One region of the Terrimonas alba genome, then DNA from elsewhere that is predicted to be linked to it. Evidence: riboswitches for the same ligand, from Rfam matches in the RefSeq annotation. Region 1 holds a riboswitch; the other holds the start of a gene.
What was found. A riboswitch is a leader RNA that binds a small molecule or an ion and turns the genes downstream of it on or off. The one in region 1 is predicted to bind thiamine pyrophosphate.
Positions count from the first base shown of each region.

Region 2: it holds a riboswitch for thiamine pyrophosphate, as region 1 does, so the genes downstream of both, ACFEL9_RS04135 (class I SAM-dependent methyltransferase) here and obgE (GTPase ObgE) in region 1, are expected to answer to the same signal.

Region 1 is NZ_JBHMQM010000004.1:162,460-170,161, forward strand. Features, by position in the region: gene ACFEL9_RS12705 (hypothetical protein) at 1-431, opposite strand, end outside; gene ACFEL9_RS12710 (S46 family peptidase) at 534-2,699, opposite strand; gene obgE (GTPase ObgE) at 2,846-3,847, opposite strand; gene ACFEL9_RS12720 (DUF6970 domain-containing protein) at 3,908-4,246, shown strand; TPP riboswitch at 4,281-4,375, opposite strand; gene ACFEL9_RS12725 (SDR family oxidoreductase) at 4,426-5,295, opposite strand; gene ACFEL9_RS12730 (DUF1328 family protein) at 5,519-5,686, shown strand; gene ACFEL9_RS12735 (hypothetical protein) at 5,919-6,125, opposite strand; gene ACFEL9_RS12740 (hypothetical protein) at 6,103-6,462, opposite strand; gene ACFEL9_RS12745 (PA2169 family four-helix-bundle protein) at 6,533-6,994, opposite strand; gene ACFEL9_RS12750 (hypothetical protein) at 7,041-7,214, opposite strand; gene ACFEL9_RS12755 (DNA topoisomerase IB) at 7,268-7,702, opposite strand, start outside.
Region 2 is NZ_JBHMQM010000001.1:1,033,170-1,040,871, reverse strand. Features, by position in the region: gene ACFEL9_RS04165 (KUP/HAK/KT family potassium transporter) at 1-883, shown strand, start outside; gene ACFEL9_RS04160 (hypothetical protein) at 883-1,026, shown strand; gene ACFEL9_RS04155 (chromate resistance protein ChrB domain-containing protein) at 1,186-2,040, shown strand; gene ACFEL9_RS04150 (chromate resistance protein ChrB domain-containing protein) at 2,099-2,557, shown strand; gene ACFEL9_RS04145 (chromate transporter) at 2,554-3,723, shown strand; gene ACFEL9_RS04140 (superoxide dismutase) at 3,720-4,445, shown strand; TPP riboswitch at 4,710-4,805, shown strand; gene ACFEL9_RS04135 (class I SAM-dependent methyltransferase) at 4,873-5,595, shown strand; gene ACFEL9_RS04130 (AIR synthase family protein) at 5,592-6,656, shown strand; gene ACFEL9_RS04125 (thiamine phosphate synthase) at 6,653-7,297, shown strand; gene ACFEL9_RS04120 (Trm112 family protein) at 7,294-7,575, shown strand; gene ACFEL9_RS04115 (hypothetical protein) at 7,668-7,702, shown strand, end outside.

The DNA of each region.
Region 1 (7,702 bases):
GCTACAGAATGGTTATTCTCCACTGTACCCAGGAGCAGTCCAAAACCGGCGTAGCCATAAAGGTTCCAGGTATCTTCATTATTATATGCTCCTTTGAAATAATGTCTCCAGCCAATTGAAATATGTTTGTAGCGAAGAAGGGCCTGGTTGATATAATTTATTTCCATCGGCGTGGTAAAAACTGTTTTAGCGCCGGCTGTTACATGGTTGTTGAATTTGCCGTTGGTATAATAAGCCAGCCATGCATATAACCCATTCCTCGGTGTAAAATGAAAATGACCGGTCACTGTTTGTCCGAAAGCCCAAAACCGCTGATCTTTTCTGAAACTTCGCATCAAACTGGCGTCAGTGGAAAGACTAAACTGCGGCTGCTGTGAAAAAGCGGTTAAGCATAACAAGAGGCCTGGTAGTATGGCGATGGCTTTCTTCAACAATTAATTTTGCTTTGCAATGATAAGAAAAAAAATACCGGTTACCAGTCCTCTAACAGGTAACCGGTAAACCGGTAACGAAAATATTTTTTAAACAAGCTATTACTTCATCAACTTCAACTCTTTTATAAGGTGACCCGCTCCGCCGAGTTTATCAATACACCAAAGCACATAGCGAATGTCGACATTGATGGTGCGGTTCAGATCCTTGTCAAAAGCCAGTTTGTGGCTTAACGCTTCGTAGTTGCCGTCAAATGCAAGCCCGATAAGCTCTCCGTTTCCATTGATTACCGGCGAACCCGAATTACCACCTGTGATATCATTAGAGGTAATAAAGCCAACAACGAGATCATTTCTTTTCTTATCAATGTATTGGCCAAAATCTTTTTTCTTTAGTAGCTCAATTTGCTTAGCCGGCAAATCAAATTCATAGTCGCCGGGAACATATTTTTCCAAAATGCCTTTTGAAGTGGTTACATAGTCATAGAACACTGCATCTCTCGGGCGATAGGATTTCACAGCGCCGTAGCTAACCCTCATCGTGAAAGTGGCGTCGGGATACATCATTTTGGCTTTGACAGGATCCATCTCCATGATTCCTTTTAGATAAAGCCGGCCCAGGTCATTATTTTTTACCATGAATTGGGAATAATAAGGCGCATACTTACTATTGTAATTATCATAAAAAGCGCTGGCATGCGCAAAGGCCGGATCATTCTGTAAAACAGTCGCATCGGGATTTGCGATAAAAGCATTCCATTTTGCATCGTCGAATATCATGGTCTTGCCAAAAATATCAGCCGCATATTTTTTGTAAGTGGTTTCATTGTCCAGGGCTCCGTATCGATCTTTCAATGAGCCATAAAAGCCAACGGGCTGTTGATCTTTTGGAATATCCTGGTAATAAAGCATGGTGACACCAGCCACAATATTTTCATCCGACTTTTTATTTTCTTCCGATAAGAATGATGTTCTTGCTTTGTTAGCTGCATCAAGAGCTTTTTGAAGATCGGCTTTCGAAATTCCTGTTTTGACAAGGGCGGCCTCTAATTGCTTTAAGGACGCAGCGAACCCGATAAGCGGGGAACCAAAGATTCCTTCGTTCATGTAAACCCGGTGCTTGCTGTACTTTTTCCAGGCCTCATAAGCAGCAGGCCAATCCGTAAATATGGACTGGTATTCAGGTTTGCCATTGGCCCAATTGATAAATTTTTCTTCTACTTTTTTCTTTTGTCCGTACACGTCGTATTTCAACAACTGCCTGGTTTCACCATCGAAGAATTTCCAGTAGTTGGCGATGCTGGCATAAGAAGAGGCCAACTGCAATTTGACAGCGGGATATTTCTTCATTTCTTCAAACATATATTTCAATCGCATATCCCTTAGTTTCACCAGCGTAGGGTTGTTAATCTCCGTAGCGAGTTTTATTCCATAGGAACTTTCGTAACGGTTGGTACTACCGGGATAGCCCCATATCATAGCATAATCACCTTCTTTTACACCTTTGAGGGAAACAGGTAAGAACCATTTTGGTTTTAAAGGCTTATTATCTTCCGCATATTTTGCCGGCCTGCCATCTGCGCCTGAATAAACCCTGAAAATTGAAAAATCACCTGTATGTCGTGGCCATTCCCAATTGTCCGTGTCACCGCCAAATTTTCCAACGCTTTCAGGCGGTGTTCCTACTAATCTTACATCTGTGTATCGTTGGTAAACGAATGCCAGGAACTGATTGCCTTTGAATAAAGGACTTGTTCTCGTTTCGATATTTTGTGTTGGATCACTCATCCGGGTGTTGATAGATGCCAACACCGACGCTTGTTTTTTCCACCTGTCTGCCCCGGTAAGCCCTTGTAAGGAGTCCATCACTTCTTTGGTAACGTCATCAATTCTCAATAAAAACTGGGCGGATAAGGTGGTAGGAATTTCTTCCGATTTATTTCTTGCATAAAAGCCATTTTGAAGATAGTTATGATCTAGTGTACTGGCCGATGCAATGGCATCATAGCCGCAGTGGTGGTTAGTAAAAATAAGACCCTCAGCACTAACGATTTCTCCTGTACAACCTCCGCCAAAAATGATGATTGCATCTTTCAGCGAAGCCTTATTAATATTATACAATTGATCTTTGGTCAGCTTCAAACCCTTTTTTACCATATCATTGTAGACCTGCTGGCCCAGCAACATTGGTAGCCACATTCCCTCATCTGCAAACGATTTGAGTACCAGCAAAAAAGATAGCGCAATCGTAACGAGAATCTTCTTCATGTTATGTGATTTTTGTATGAAACAAACGTACTATAAAATAAAAGTGTGGCCAAAAGTGGCGCAGAAGAACAGGTTCCAGAAGTTCAAAAGGTTTAAAAGTTTAAGGTTTGCCTAGCTAACCTCTTAAACTCATTACACCTATTAAACTACTCCGTTGGAGTATTCAGGACTTTCCAAAGCAGATCCTTTAATTCGATCAGGCCTTTATTAGTAAGGGAGGAAATAAAAACGTGGGGGATTTCAGCGGGTAATTCCTTTTCGATTGCAGCCATTAGCTCATCATCGAGCATATCGCTTTTGCTGATGGCGATCACAAATTGTTTATGCAGCAGTTCCGGGTTATATTTTTCCAGCTCATTGACAAGTATCTGAAACTCTTTTTTATGATCCGATGCATCAGCCGGAATTAAAAAAAGCAAGACAGGGTTTCGTTCAATATGTCTCAAAAAACGATGGCCTAACCCTTTGCCTTCAGCAGCCCCTTCGATGATGCCAGGCAGATCGGCAATGCAAAAACTTCGTCCATCCCGATACTCCACCATGCCTAAATTAGGCGTGATAGTAGTGAAGGCGTAATCGGCTATTTTGGGTTTTGCGGCTGTGATTACTGAAAGCAACGTTGATTTGCCAGCATTGGGAAATCCTACCAGGCCCACGTCGGCCAACACTTTTAATTCGAGAATTTTCCAACCTTCAACTCCTGGTAATCCTTTTTGTGCGTATTCGGGAGCCTGGTTAGTTGCTGTTGCAAAATGGCTGTTGCCAAGCCCGCCTTTTCCACCGGGCATCCAAATAACTTCCTGGCCGTCGCTTAAGATCTCCACTTCCTGCATCCCGGTTTCTTCATCTCTTGCAATGGTACCAAGCGGCACTTCAATGACGATATCCTTACCCGCACGACCCGTACTGTTATTGCCGGTACCAACACCGCCATCTTCAGCCAGTACATTTTTATAATAGCGAAGGTGAAGCAGTGTCCACAAGTTTCTGTTGCCTTTTAAGATGATATGAGCGCCACGACCACCATCACCGCCATCAGGGCCACCCATTGCTGTAAACTTATTACGCATAAAATGCCTGCTACCCGCACCTCCATGGCCGCTTCTGCAGAATATTCGAATCTGGTCTACGAAATTGGTTTTTTCCAAGTGGTCTTTTTTTTGCAACGAAATGCAAATATACCGTGTCAAAAATGTAAATATTAAAGCATGAAGTTTATTTTCCTTTTGCTGGCCGTGCCCTTGTTAAATCAAACATGTAATAAATCGAAAGACAGCATCCCCTCCTGTATTCAACAAAAAATAGAAGCTATCCGGAAAGAGCCAAAATGGAATCCTCCTGCTGAGGTGAATGAATATACTTACGAGGACAAACGGGTCTTTTTGTTTTCAAGTCCCTGCTGCGATCAATACAACAATTTATATGACAAGGATTGCAATCTTATTTGTGCTCCTTCCGGCGGATACACCGGAAAGGGTGACAATAAATGCCCTGAGTTTTCTTACAAAGCCAAACATGTTCGGCTGCTGTGGAAAGATGATCGCTAAAAAACAAAGGGTTTTGGTGTTGACCAAAACCCTTCTTTTCTCTTTTGTTGTTCCCTTCGCTGGCATTACCCAGATCAGGTATTTACGGGTATATTCTCAGATTACGTTGAATCACCCCCAAAAAGAGATTTGATTTATAAAGTACCAAAAGCATGCCATTGCGCTATTATGTGCAGAACTTATCCGTTTATTATTTCCCCACCATTGGGATGCAAAAATTGCCCAGTCATATAGCTGGAATCAGAACAGGCTAAAAAGAGATAACTCGGCGCAATTTCTACCGGTTCTCCGGCCCGCTGAAGTGGAACGTCACTGCCATGCTGGGCCGTTTTTTTGCCTTTAAAGCTGGAAGGAATCAGCGGAGTCCAGATAGGGCCGGGAGCCACCCCATTTACTCTTATTCCTTTTTTTGCCAGGTTGGAAGACAGGCTACGGGTAAATGCAACGACGGCGCCTTTTGTAGACGCATAATCAATTAATGCTCCACTACCGCGATAAGCTGTTACTGATGAAGAGTTGATAATGCAAGCTCCTTTCTTCATATGCTCAAGCGCAGCTTTGGTAACCCAGAAAAAAGAAAAAATATTTGTTTCAAATGTCCTGATCAATTCTTTACTGCTGATTGTTTGCAAAGATTTGTTTTCATAATGTATCGCTGCATTGTTTACTAAAACATCCAGTTTGCCAAAGTGCTTTATTGTTTTTTGTACGATGGATATGCAATGCCTTTCCCGTGAAAGATCACCCTTGAGCAAAAGGCATTCTGCGCCATAATTAGTTTCTATATACTCCATGGTATCTCTCGCATCCTTATCCTCGTTCAGGTATGAGATGGCAACCTGGGCGCCTTCCTTTGCAAACAATACAGCTACAGCCCTTCCGATACCGCTGTCCCCACCTGTAATAAGCACCACTTTATTTTTTAACCTGTTGTTTCCTTTCAACTCCGGGTAATCAAAAACGGGATTTGGTTTCATCCTGCTTTCAATGCCCGGTCTCGGTTGATGTTGTGGTGGCCGCACCATTTTTTTTGTACTACCTTTTTGCATAAGCTCTTTTAATAAAAACTAAAGAAAGATTTATACCATGTTTATTGCTTGAAAAGGTCAGCTATATGAGTAAAAAATCCCTTTATTTATGCGGCTTTCAGCCGGGTTGCTGAATAAATTCCCCAGCTTTTTAGTGTTACAGGTTTAAAATTACTGCGGCACGGATTTTTCATTAAATTACTATGCGTTACTCAATTATATTTTTTATTTAAAACAATAATTTATGCTACGTTGGACTGTTATTTTCCTGGTTGTAGCAATAATCGCTGCAATTTTTGGATTTGGCGGAATTGCTGCGGGTGCAGCTTCCATCGCTAAAATTTTATTTTTCATCTTCCTGGTGTTGTTTCTTATTTCACTCATATTTGGCCGTTCAACCAAAGGCGTTTAGATGAAACAACATTTAGCATTATGAAAAGAAAAACCGGTTAATCAATTAACCGGTTTTTTATATAGATTGCTATGAAAGGAGAGAATATTCAGCTAAATGCTAATTGAGATTGATGACTGTAATTTCTTTTAAGGTGTCTGCACAATGCCGCTTATCATTCCACAAAACTGAATATTCTCGTCATCATATTTAGCGCATTCGTTAGAGCATTGGCGGCAATGAAGAAGACAGTTTAATACAAGGTCATCCAGGTCGTAGGCAGCTTATTTACCAGGCTCGATACAATAGCAAAACACGCTGTAGCACAATCCCGGCATTCTTTAATCAGGTTTTGCCTGGGAGAAAGACCAGTTACTTCAGCCTGGACGCTGGCTTCACAAATCAGCCAGCTTTTCATGCAAACCTTGATGTACTGATCAGTTGTTTGAAGCTGCATCATTTTTTACCACAGGTTTTTTATTAATGTCTTCTACCTGTTTCATAAAAGAAGTGACATTCGGATCAGCGTAAGATCCGTAGGCATCAACCAGGGTGCCTTTGAGACCATCCGAAGTCTCGATGGCATACAATATCGTATTGTCTGCCGGATCACTAGCTCCTTCAAAACGGAAGAAATCCACCACGTGTACTTCTGCCGGCTCGTAAATTCTTTCGCTTTTCAAGGAGAGAAGTCCTCTTTCGGCGGCTTTAAAATCTTCCGTGTATCCACTTAAAACCAATTTGTTTAAGCAGGAGGAAAGTGTTTTCATTTCATCGGTGGTGCTATCTTTTTGCATAAGTTGTTTTTAGAGTCAATTAAAGAGTTTAAATAAAAGCACAACAGTTAAATGCCGTGCTTTTATCTAACTAGGCATGTTGTGCATCCCTGAGCGCCTTGATTTGATCATGCGATTTTTTCAAACTTTGTTTTTGATCCATGATCAGCTGTCTTAACTCTGTGGGTAATTCTGCATCACTTGACAAAGCGGCATCATACGCTTTTTGTGCAGCATCTTCTCCATATTCACAAGATGCGAGAATAGCCTTGCGGTCTTTACCGCTAAATGTCGCCTTCACATCCATCCATGCCCGGTATATTTTGCCTCGTACGGTAGTATCATCTGTGATGTTGCTACCGGTTGCAGAAATGTATTTGCTCAGATCATTTACATAGCTGCGGCTTTCAGCAGCCATTTGTCTGAACAGCGACTGCAGGTCGGCATCACCTGCTTTTGTTTCATTTTCTGCTTTGGTATAACCCTCTATTCTATCGTTATTAATACGCACCAGGTCATTTAGAACCTCGGCTGTTTTTTCATTGATATTCATAATTATTCATTTTTAAGGTTTACAAAAAAGGTCGGTTGTATAAAAACTATTTTTTTGTTTTAGGTTCTTTATGGTGTTCTTTTTTGTTGTGTGTAATATCATCGCCTTTGAAATCCTGTTCTTCCTTTTTGCGACTGTCAAGATTATCCCGTATTTCAGGCGATGGCTTATTACCAACAACTGGTTTACTTTGATTTGCATTAAGACTCGTGTTTTTCATAACCTTTTTTATAAGTGGGATAAAAACCATACCAGTAATTTTCCGGATATTTTTTACATCGTTTTTTTTACCACTGAGAGTAAGATCTTTTCCTCAGCACTAAGGCCATTCCCCTTTGGATCAGGGGGCGAAGAATTACAATAACTTTCTAATTTACTTTCTTCATACAGTTGAATAAGGCTGGGGTGCACATAGTATTTTCTACAAATACTCCTCGAATTGCCCAATTTTGTACTCACCTCATCCAGTACAGACACAATATTTTTCCTGATCTCTGTAGCTGTTTCTCCCTTCGCCATCGTTCGAAAACAACACAGGGCATGCAATGAACCGGCCCATGTTCTAAAATCCTTAGCGGAGAATTCTTCTCCCGCCGCTTCTTTAATGTAATTGTTCACCATTCCGGAGTCAATGCTCTTTTGTTGTCCCTCTTCAGTATAGTATTGAAATAACTCTTTACCCGGTATATCCCGGCACTGTTTGATGAT
Region 2 (7,702 bases), on a different contig from region 1:
CAATATGGAAGCCGCCTATGGTCTGGCCATTACAGTAACTATGATCGCTACTTCTATTCTTTTTGCCAATTACCTGGTTGTTCACCGGGTCAGGTCGGGTTTAATCTATCTCTATCTCGCTGTTTACTTCACTATCGAATTCAGCTTTTTATACGCCAATATGGATAAATTTTCTCATGGCGGATATGTGACCCTGCTGGTTGGAGGTCTTTTGTTCCTGGTGATGTATAATTGGTACAAGGCCCGGAAAATTAAGAACCGTTATGTGGAGTTTGTGCGTCTTGAGCACTACATTCCGAAGATCCAGGAATTGAGTAATGACCGTTCGGTACCTAAATACGCCACGCACCTGGTTTATCTCACCAGTGCCGATAATCCGAAGGAGATTGAACACAAGATTATTTATTCCATTTTAAACAAGAAGCCCAAAAGAGCCGATATTTATTGGTTCGTGCATGTGGATACGCTGGATGATCCTTATACATCCGAATATGTGGTGACGCATATCATTCCCAATGATATCATCCGGGTGGAATTTAGACTGGGCTTTCGGGTACAGCCGCGCATCAATCTTATGTTTCGAAAGGTCGTAGAGGACCTTGTCATGAATAAGGAGGTCAACGTCGCCAGCCGATATGAGTCATTGGAGAAAATGAACGTAATCGGCGATTTCCAGTTCGTCGTGCTGGAAAAATACCTGAGCCAGGATAATGAATTGCCCTTTTGGGAAAGGGTAATGATGAAGCTTCATTTTAATATCAAGGAGATAAGTCTTTCCGAAGAGCGGGGCTTCGGCCTGGATCCAGGCAATGTTGTGGTGGAAAAATTTCCGCTCATCGTCTCACCGGTTACGACCCTCAGGCTAAAAAGAGTGGAGGATTAATGAAAAAGCAGGATGATAAAATACTATCCATGCTGCTGGTCATCCTGGCCTGGTTACTTGCGGTGGCACTTGTGGCGTGGGTAATCTTTAAACTGAAATGGCTGTATGGATTGTTATACATTTTAAAAGGGATTACATTTTGAAGTTGTCTCTTCTATTTCGCTGTCCGATATTTTGAAAGATTAACAAAGGGCTTTTACAGAGTTGGATCCGCGGAAAAATTATTTTGTTTATTTAATGGTCATTTGTTTTTAGGGTCTATGTCTCCAGCCTGTCGTAATTTCAAAGTTTAATCGGCTATTATGAAATGGATTACGAGAGAGCGACCAAAGGTCGACAGGATAGCTTGTCCCTGGCTGATCCGAAACTTTGTTGATAAAGAAGCTGAATTCATCTATGTGCCGGCAGATAAGGTAGCAGAAAGGGCCCATGCATTGTCAGCAATACCTTTTGACATTCCCGGCGTAGAGTACTCGCATCATGCGGACAAATGCACATTTGATTATATTCTTGAAAAACATCAACTCACAGATGCAGCCTTACATACTTTAGCAGTAATTGTAAGAGGTGCAGACACTGACAGGCACGATATCGCCAGCCAGGCTTCCGGCCTGTGGGCCATTTCGGCGGGTTTGGCTTACAACATCAAAGACGATTACCAATTACTTGAAAAGGGAATGATGATTTATGATGCCTTGTACAGTTGGGCCAGGCATCTGCAAAAAGAAAAGCATACACAGAACCCTGTTGACCATTTGTTCATTGAGGTCTTCAATAAATTCATCAAACAAAAAGCTGCGCAAAGAAAAACACCTGATTGGGTAAAAGAGCTGAAACAAATAATACAGGACCAGGTGGATACTAATTTAACTTTAACTGACATCTCAAAAAGCCTGGATATACATCCTTCCTATCTATCCCGGGAATTTTCAAGGTATTTCAACAACCTTTCATTTGGCGAATACATAAGAAAGTTGCGTATTGAAAAAGCCGTTGAGTTAATGAAGACAACGAGCTATTCTTTGACCGAAATAGCTTACCTCACGGGTTTCTCCGACCAAAGTCATTTTACAAGAATTTTCAAACAGCATTTTGAGAAAAGCCCTTCAGCATATAAAAAAGATTTAGCAAAAGATCAATCACGTACAAAAGGTTAAATGCATTCTATTTCCAGGCCTTAATTCCAAAGCATATTTGCTTTCTAAACTGGCTGACATGAAATGGATAACAAGAGCAAGACCTAAAATAGACAGGATTGCCTGTCCCTGGCTCATTAAAAATTTTGTAGACAAGGACGCTGAATTTGTCTATGTGCCGGTAAACGAAGTGCTGGCAAGGTCAAAAGAACTGGACGCAATACCCTATGACATTCCAAACGTGGAATATTCACACGACGGAGAGTTTTGCACTTTTGATTTTTTTATTAAAAAGCATCAACTGGCCGATCCGGCTTTGTTGCGGTTGGCCATTATTGTACGTGGAGCGGATACTGATCGTTTTGATCTGGCACCGCAAGCTGCAGGATTATGGGCCATTTCAGCAGGCCTCTCTTATAACATACCTGATGATCACGAAATGTTAAGAATCGGAATGAAAATGTATGACGCCCTGTACAGTTGGGCAAAATATGTTTCTGATGAACGTCACAGCTGGAACCCTGATTTAAAAGTATGAACACCGGTACACCCAACTATTCGCTGAAGGATTTGATAATCTATTTTCTGAAACTCGGCACCAATGGTTTTGGAGGACCGGTGGCCCTGGTAGGCTATATGCACCGCGATTTGGTTGAAGATTGCAACTGGATTTCCGAAGACGAGTATAAACAAGGTTTGGCGTTGGCCCAATTAGCGCCGGGCCCACTGGCAGCACAATTAGCAATTTATCTTGGCTTTGTTCATTACCGGGTTGCCGGGGCAACATTGGCGGGGCTTGCATTTGTATTGCCTTCATTTTTGATGGTGGTGGTGTTGGGCATTGCTTATAAATTGTATGGCGGGTTGCCCTGGATGCAGGCTGTTTTTTATGGAGTCGGCGCAGCGGTAATCGGTATTATTTCCATGAGTTGCTACAAACTCACGACAAAATCAGTGGGAAGGTTTAACCTGCAATCTTTAAAAGAGAACTATTTGTTATGGCTCTTTTTTATAGTGTCGGCAATTATAACCATTGCAATAGAAAGGGAAGAAATCCTCTTATTCGTAGGTGCGGGTTTATTCTATATGTTGATGAAGGCGCCGCCAAAATGGTTGACCAATAAAACAGCTAATTCAATCGTTCTCCTGCAAATTGGATTTTGGGATTATGAAATGGGTGTGCTTGGTAAAATAGCCCTCTTTTTTACAAAGGCGGGAGCTTTTGTTTTTGGAAGTGGGTTGGCTATCGTTCCATTTCTTCACAGCGGAGTGGTAGCGGAAAATCACTGGCTCACCGAGCAACAGTTCCTGGATGCTGTGGCAGTAGCGATGATCACACCTGGCCCTGTGGTTATCACCGTTGGTTTTATTGGTTATTTAGTGGCTGGCTTTCCTGGCGCCTGTGTCGCAGCATTGGCAACATTTCTTCCCTGCTATCTGTTTACGATTTTGCCCGCCCCGTATTTTAAAAAGATAGCCGGCAATAAAAGTATTAAAGCCTTTGTAGATGGAATTACGGCAACGGTAATCGGTGCATTGGCGGGTGCAGTAGTAGTAATGGCTACAAGAACTATTGTCGACATTCCCACGGCTTTAATAGCGACTGCCACGGTATTTGTTTTAATTTACATTACCAGAATCCGGGAGCCGTACATCATACTGATTGGTGCAGCCCTGGGTATCCTTTTTAAACAAATGATATGAATAGAAAACAATTTATTTCAGCTTCAGGTGTTTTAGCAGCTACCAGCATTTTACCCACTAATTCTGTATTGGCGCAGCATTATGAAGAAAATGGCCTGGATAAATTGACAGATGCGAACGGCAATTTTCAGCACCTGTCGCTGCCTTATAACAAAAATTTTCTCGAACCCCATATGGATGAAGAAACCGTTTACCTGCATCATACTTTTCATCATGGCGGGGCTGTAAAAGCGGCAAACGTTGATCTGCAAAAAATCCGCAAAGCAATGGATGAAAATAACCTGGAGACGGTTGATTACTGGACCAAAAAACTGTCCTATCATTTTTCCTCGCATGTGCTGCATACCATCTTCTGGACAAACTTAACAAATAAGAAGACTGACCCTGGCGGCGAATTGCTAAAGCGAATTGAAAAAGATTTTGGCAGTTACGACAAATTGAAAATGTATTTGGCAAAAACATCCAAAGATGTTGATGGCAATGGCTGGGGTATTTTAGGCTACCAGCCTTATTCGGATAAACTTACCATACTGCAATGTGAAAATCATGAAAGACTTACGCAATGGGGTGTCATTCCTTTGCTGGTGGTAGATGTTTGGGAGCATGCCTATTATCTTAAATACAAAAACAAGAGAGCGGATTTTGTGGATACAATGCTGCAAATAATCAATTGGGATAATGTGGCAGATCGGTTAAACACCGCAATTAAACTAGCGAAGTAAGAAGTGCTGTCATCTGCAACTCTATTCGGGTGATCCCTGTTGCTTCTGAATAACGACATCAATCAAACGCTTTCATAAACTTTCCGGCAGAATCAACTAAAGCTGCACAGGCTTAAGCCATGCATGACAAACTATGATTATTTACGTTTGACAATCTTTAAAATAACATCACCTTAATCATTATTGAGTATTGATAGAATTTGAAGAACGATGATCACCGCTTTTTAAATTTTCTCCTGAAAACGATTTAAATATATTTGCAAACGCAAAAGCACGGGGTGCCTCGTAGAAGCCAGGCTGAGATTATACCCGGAACCTGATTTGGATAATGCCAACGTAGGGATGCAACTGAAAATATTTTCATTTGATGTTCCATTCTGTTGTTTATCCAATCGAATGGAGTTTTTGTTTTAAACAACAACATGAAATGGAAATACAAAAAGCAAACGCTGAACTGATTCCCCGCAGCCAGCAAAACTGGCAAAACAGGCCGGAGTGGTTTTTCAACCGTGAACATACTGACACATACGAGCAGTGGTATGAAGGCCGCTACAAACGGGCCGAGATCTGGCAAAAGAAAATAATGGAGCAGCTTGTTTCAAAAGACAAACGGATAAAAACGCTGCTTGAATTTGGCTGCGGCACTACCCGCTTTACCCGTTGGTGGAAAGAGATAGGCATTGAAGCGACCGGTGGCGATATCTCGCCACTCATGTTATCGCAGGCCATTGAACTTTTCGAAGGTGATTTGGTAATGGCGGACTCACATTATATGCCATTCAAAGACCATGTGTTTGACGCCCTGGCATTTATTACCACTTTTGAATATTACAAAGATCCCGTACAGGTGATCAGGGAGGCCGCACGGGTTGCCAAGTATGGAATAGCCATGGGAATGATGAACCGAAACTCCACCAAAGTGGTCAGAAGAAGGGTGCAGCAATTGTTCGGTAAAAATCCTTTTTATATTACCGCTACTTTTTACACACCTGCACAGCTTACGAAGATCATTCACCAGGCACTTGAAGGAAGAGACTATTCCATTGAATGGACATGTACCGGTCTTCCCAAATGGTTTCCAGTTCAGCAATGGAGCTTACCGCTGGGAGATTTCTTCGGCCTATACATACAACTAAATGACGTGGCATGAATGAGATAAATGAGAAGCTTGGGAAAATAGATCATCATTTATTTGAACAGTTTATCAGCAACAAATGCGGGCGACATCGTGCTGAAGTCATCGCCGGGCCCCAATTTGGTGTAGATGTCGCTCTCATTGATCTGCCGGGTGAAATGGCTATGGCGTTGACCAGCGATCCTTTATCTCTTATTCCAACATTAGGCCTGCAAGAATCTGCCTGGTTATCCGTACAGCTGATGGCCAATGATATGGCAACTACAGGGTATGCACCTATGTATGGACAGTTTGTATTGAATCTCCCTTCTGGGTTTTCAAAAAGCGATTTTAAAATTTACTGGGACTATATTCATCAGTTTTGTTCTAAGATTGGAGTAGCCGTAACAGGCGGGCATACTGGTTTTATTGAAGGCCAAAATTCTACCATCGCCGGTGGCGGTACGTTTATTACTGTTGCACCTAAAAATAAAATGCTTGTATCCAAATATGCCAACCCGGGAGACTCCATTTTAGTTACTAAGACATGTGCGATCTCTTCGGCAGCTATTCTTGCGATGAGCTTTCCCGAAACCGTTCGCAACAAATTGGGAACGGAACTTTTTCAAAAAGCCTGCGATAGCTTTTATGATACATCTTCCTTGAAAGATGCTTTGACGGCTGCCGGAAAAAACAGGGAATATGACGATATAACTGCCATGCATGATGTAACAGAAGGCGGTGTACTGGGTGCGATATACGAATTGGCCAGGGCTTCGGATAATGGTGCGATCGTTTATAATGAAAGATTACCTGTCGGTCGCCTGCAACAGGAAGTCTGCAAATTATTTTCGTTAGATCCGCAGCATTGTATTGGCGCCGGTTCCATGATTATTGCCTGTAAAAAAGAAACAGCTACCGCTGTGATCAATCGCCTGGCCCGGGAAAACATTGCTTGCGTGGAAGTGGGAGAATTGGCAGCGAAAAACAAGGGCATCAAATTGATTGAAAACGGAACAGCGAGGGATGTAGTTTATTTTGAAGAAGATCCTTACTGGACAGCTTTCTTTACCGCATTTAATTCAGGATGGAAATGACGACAGCATTTAAAAAACATATAAAACCCGGTATTTATGTAGTAGTTGATCCTTCCATAGCGGAAACTGCGCTGCTGGATAAAATAGAACGATGTGCGCAGGAGGAAATAGCGGCGCTGCAAGTGTGGGACAATTTTTTACCTGGCCAAAACATACATAAGCTGCTGCACAAAATCTGTGAGCTGTGCTATGCAAGAGATATTCCTGTCATCATTAATAACAGGTGGCAATTGTTAGAAGATATCCCATTGGATGGCGTCCATTTTGATCAAATCCCCGGAAATTATCAATTGATAAAAGAAATCGTAAAAAGGTCTTTTATAAGCGGCGTTACCTGTAATAATGATTTATCAGTGGTGCATTGGGCAAATGAGCAGCAGTTGGATTATCTTTCTTTCTGTTCAATGTTTCCTTCCCGCACGAGCAACAGTTGCGAATTGGTGCATTTCAACACGATCCGTGAGGCAAAAAAAATTTCTTCCTTACCTGTTTTTTTGGCGGGAGGTATAAATCCCGGAAATATGGATAAACTGGACGGACTGGATTATGCAGGTATTGCTGTAGTCTCCGGCATCATGAATACAAACAGGCCGGATGAGTCAATAAAAGAATACCGCGAAAAATTAAAAAATAGAACATGAGAATTGAAACGATAAAAAAACTTTGTTGCCCTTTTGATAAGTCTGAATTGGCGTTAACAACCATTGCAAAGGATCTCAATGAAAATATAATCGAAGGATTGCTGATCTGTGATGAATGTAAACGTGTATACCCTATTGTAAAAGGAATACCTATTATGAGTCCTGATGAATATCGTGAATTTAAATTGGAACAACCTTTATTGGAACGATGGCAAAAGCAACTGAATGGAAAGTCGGTTGATAATTTCCGGTTGGTCGGCAACAATACAACGACTTAAAGCTCTGGTGCTCACCCTATTTCCGGGCTTTGACAATAGCATGAAATTTTTGGCACTGGATTGGCACATAGAAATGTGCACAATTCAATTGCGTGAACATAGTTCTAAAATATTTCAATCTGTTCTT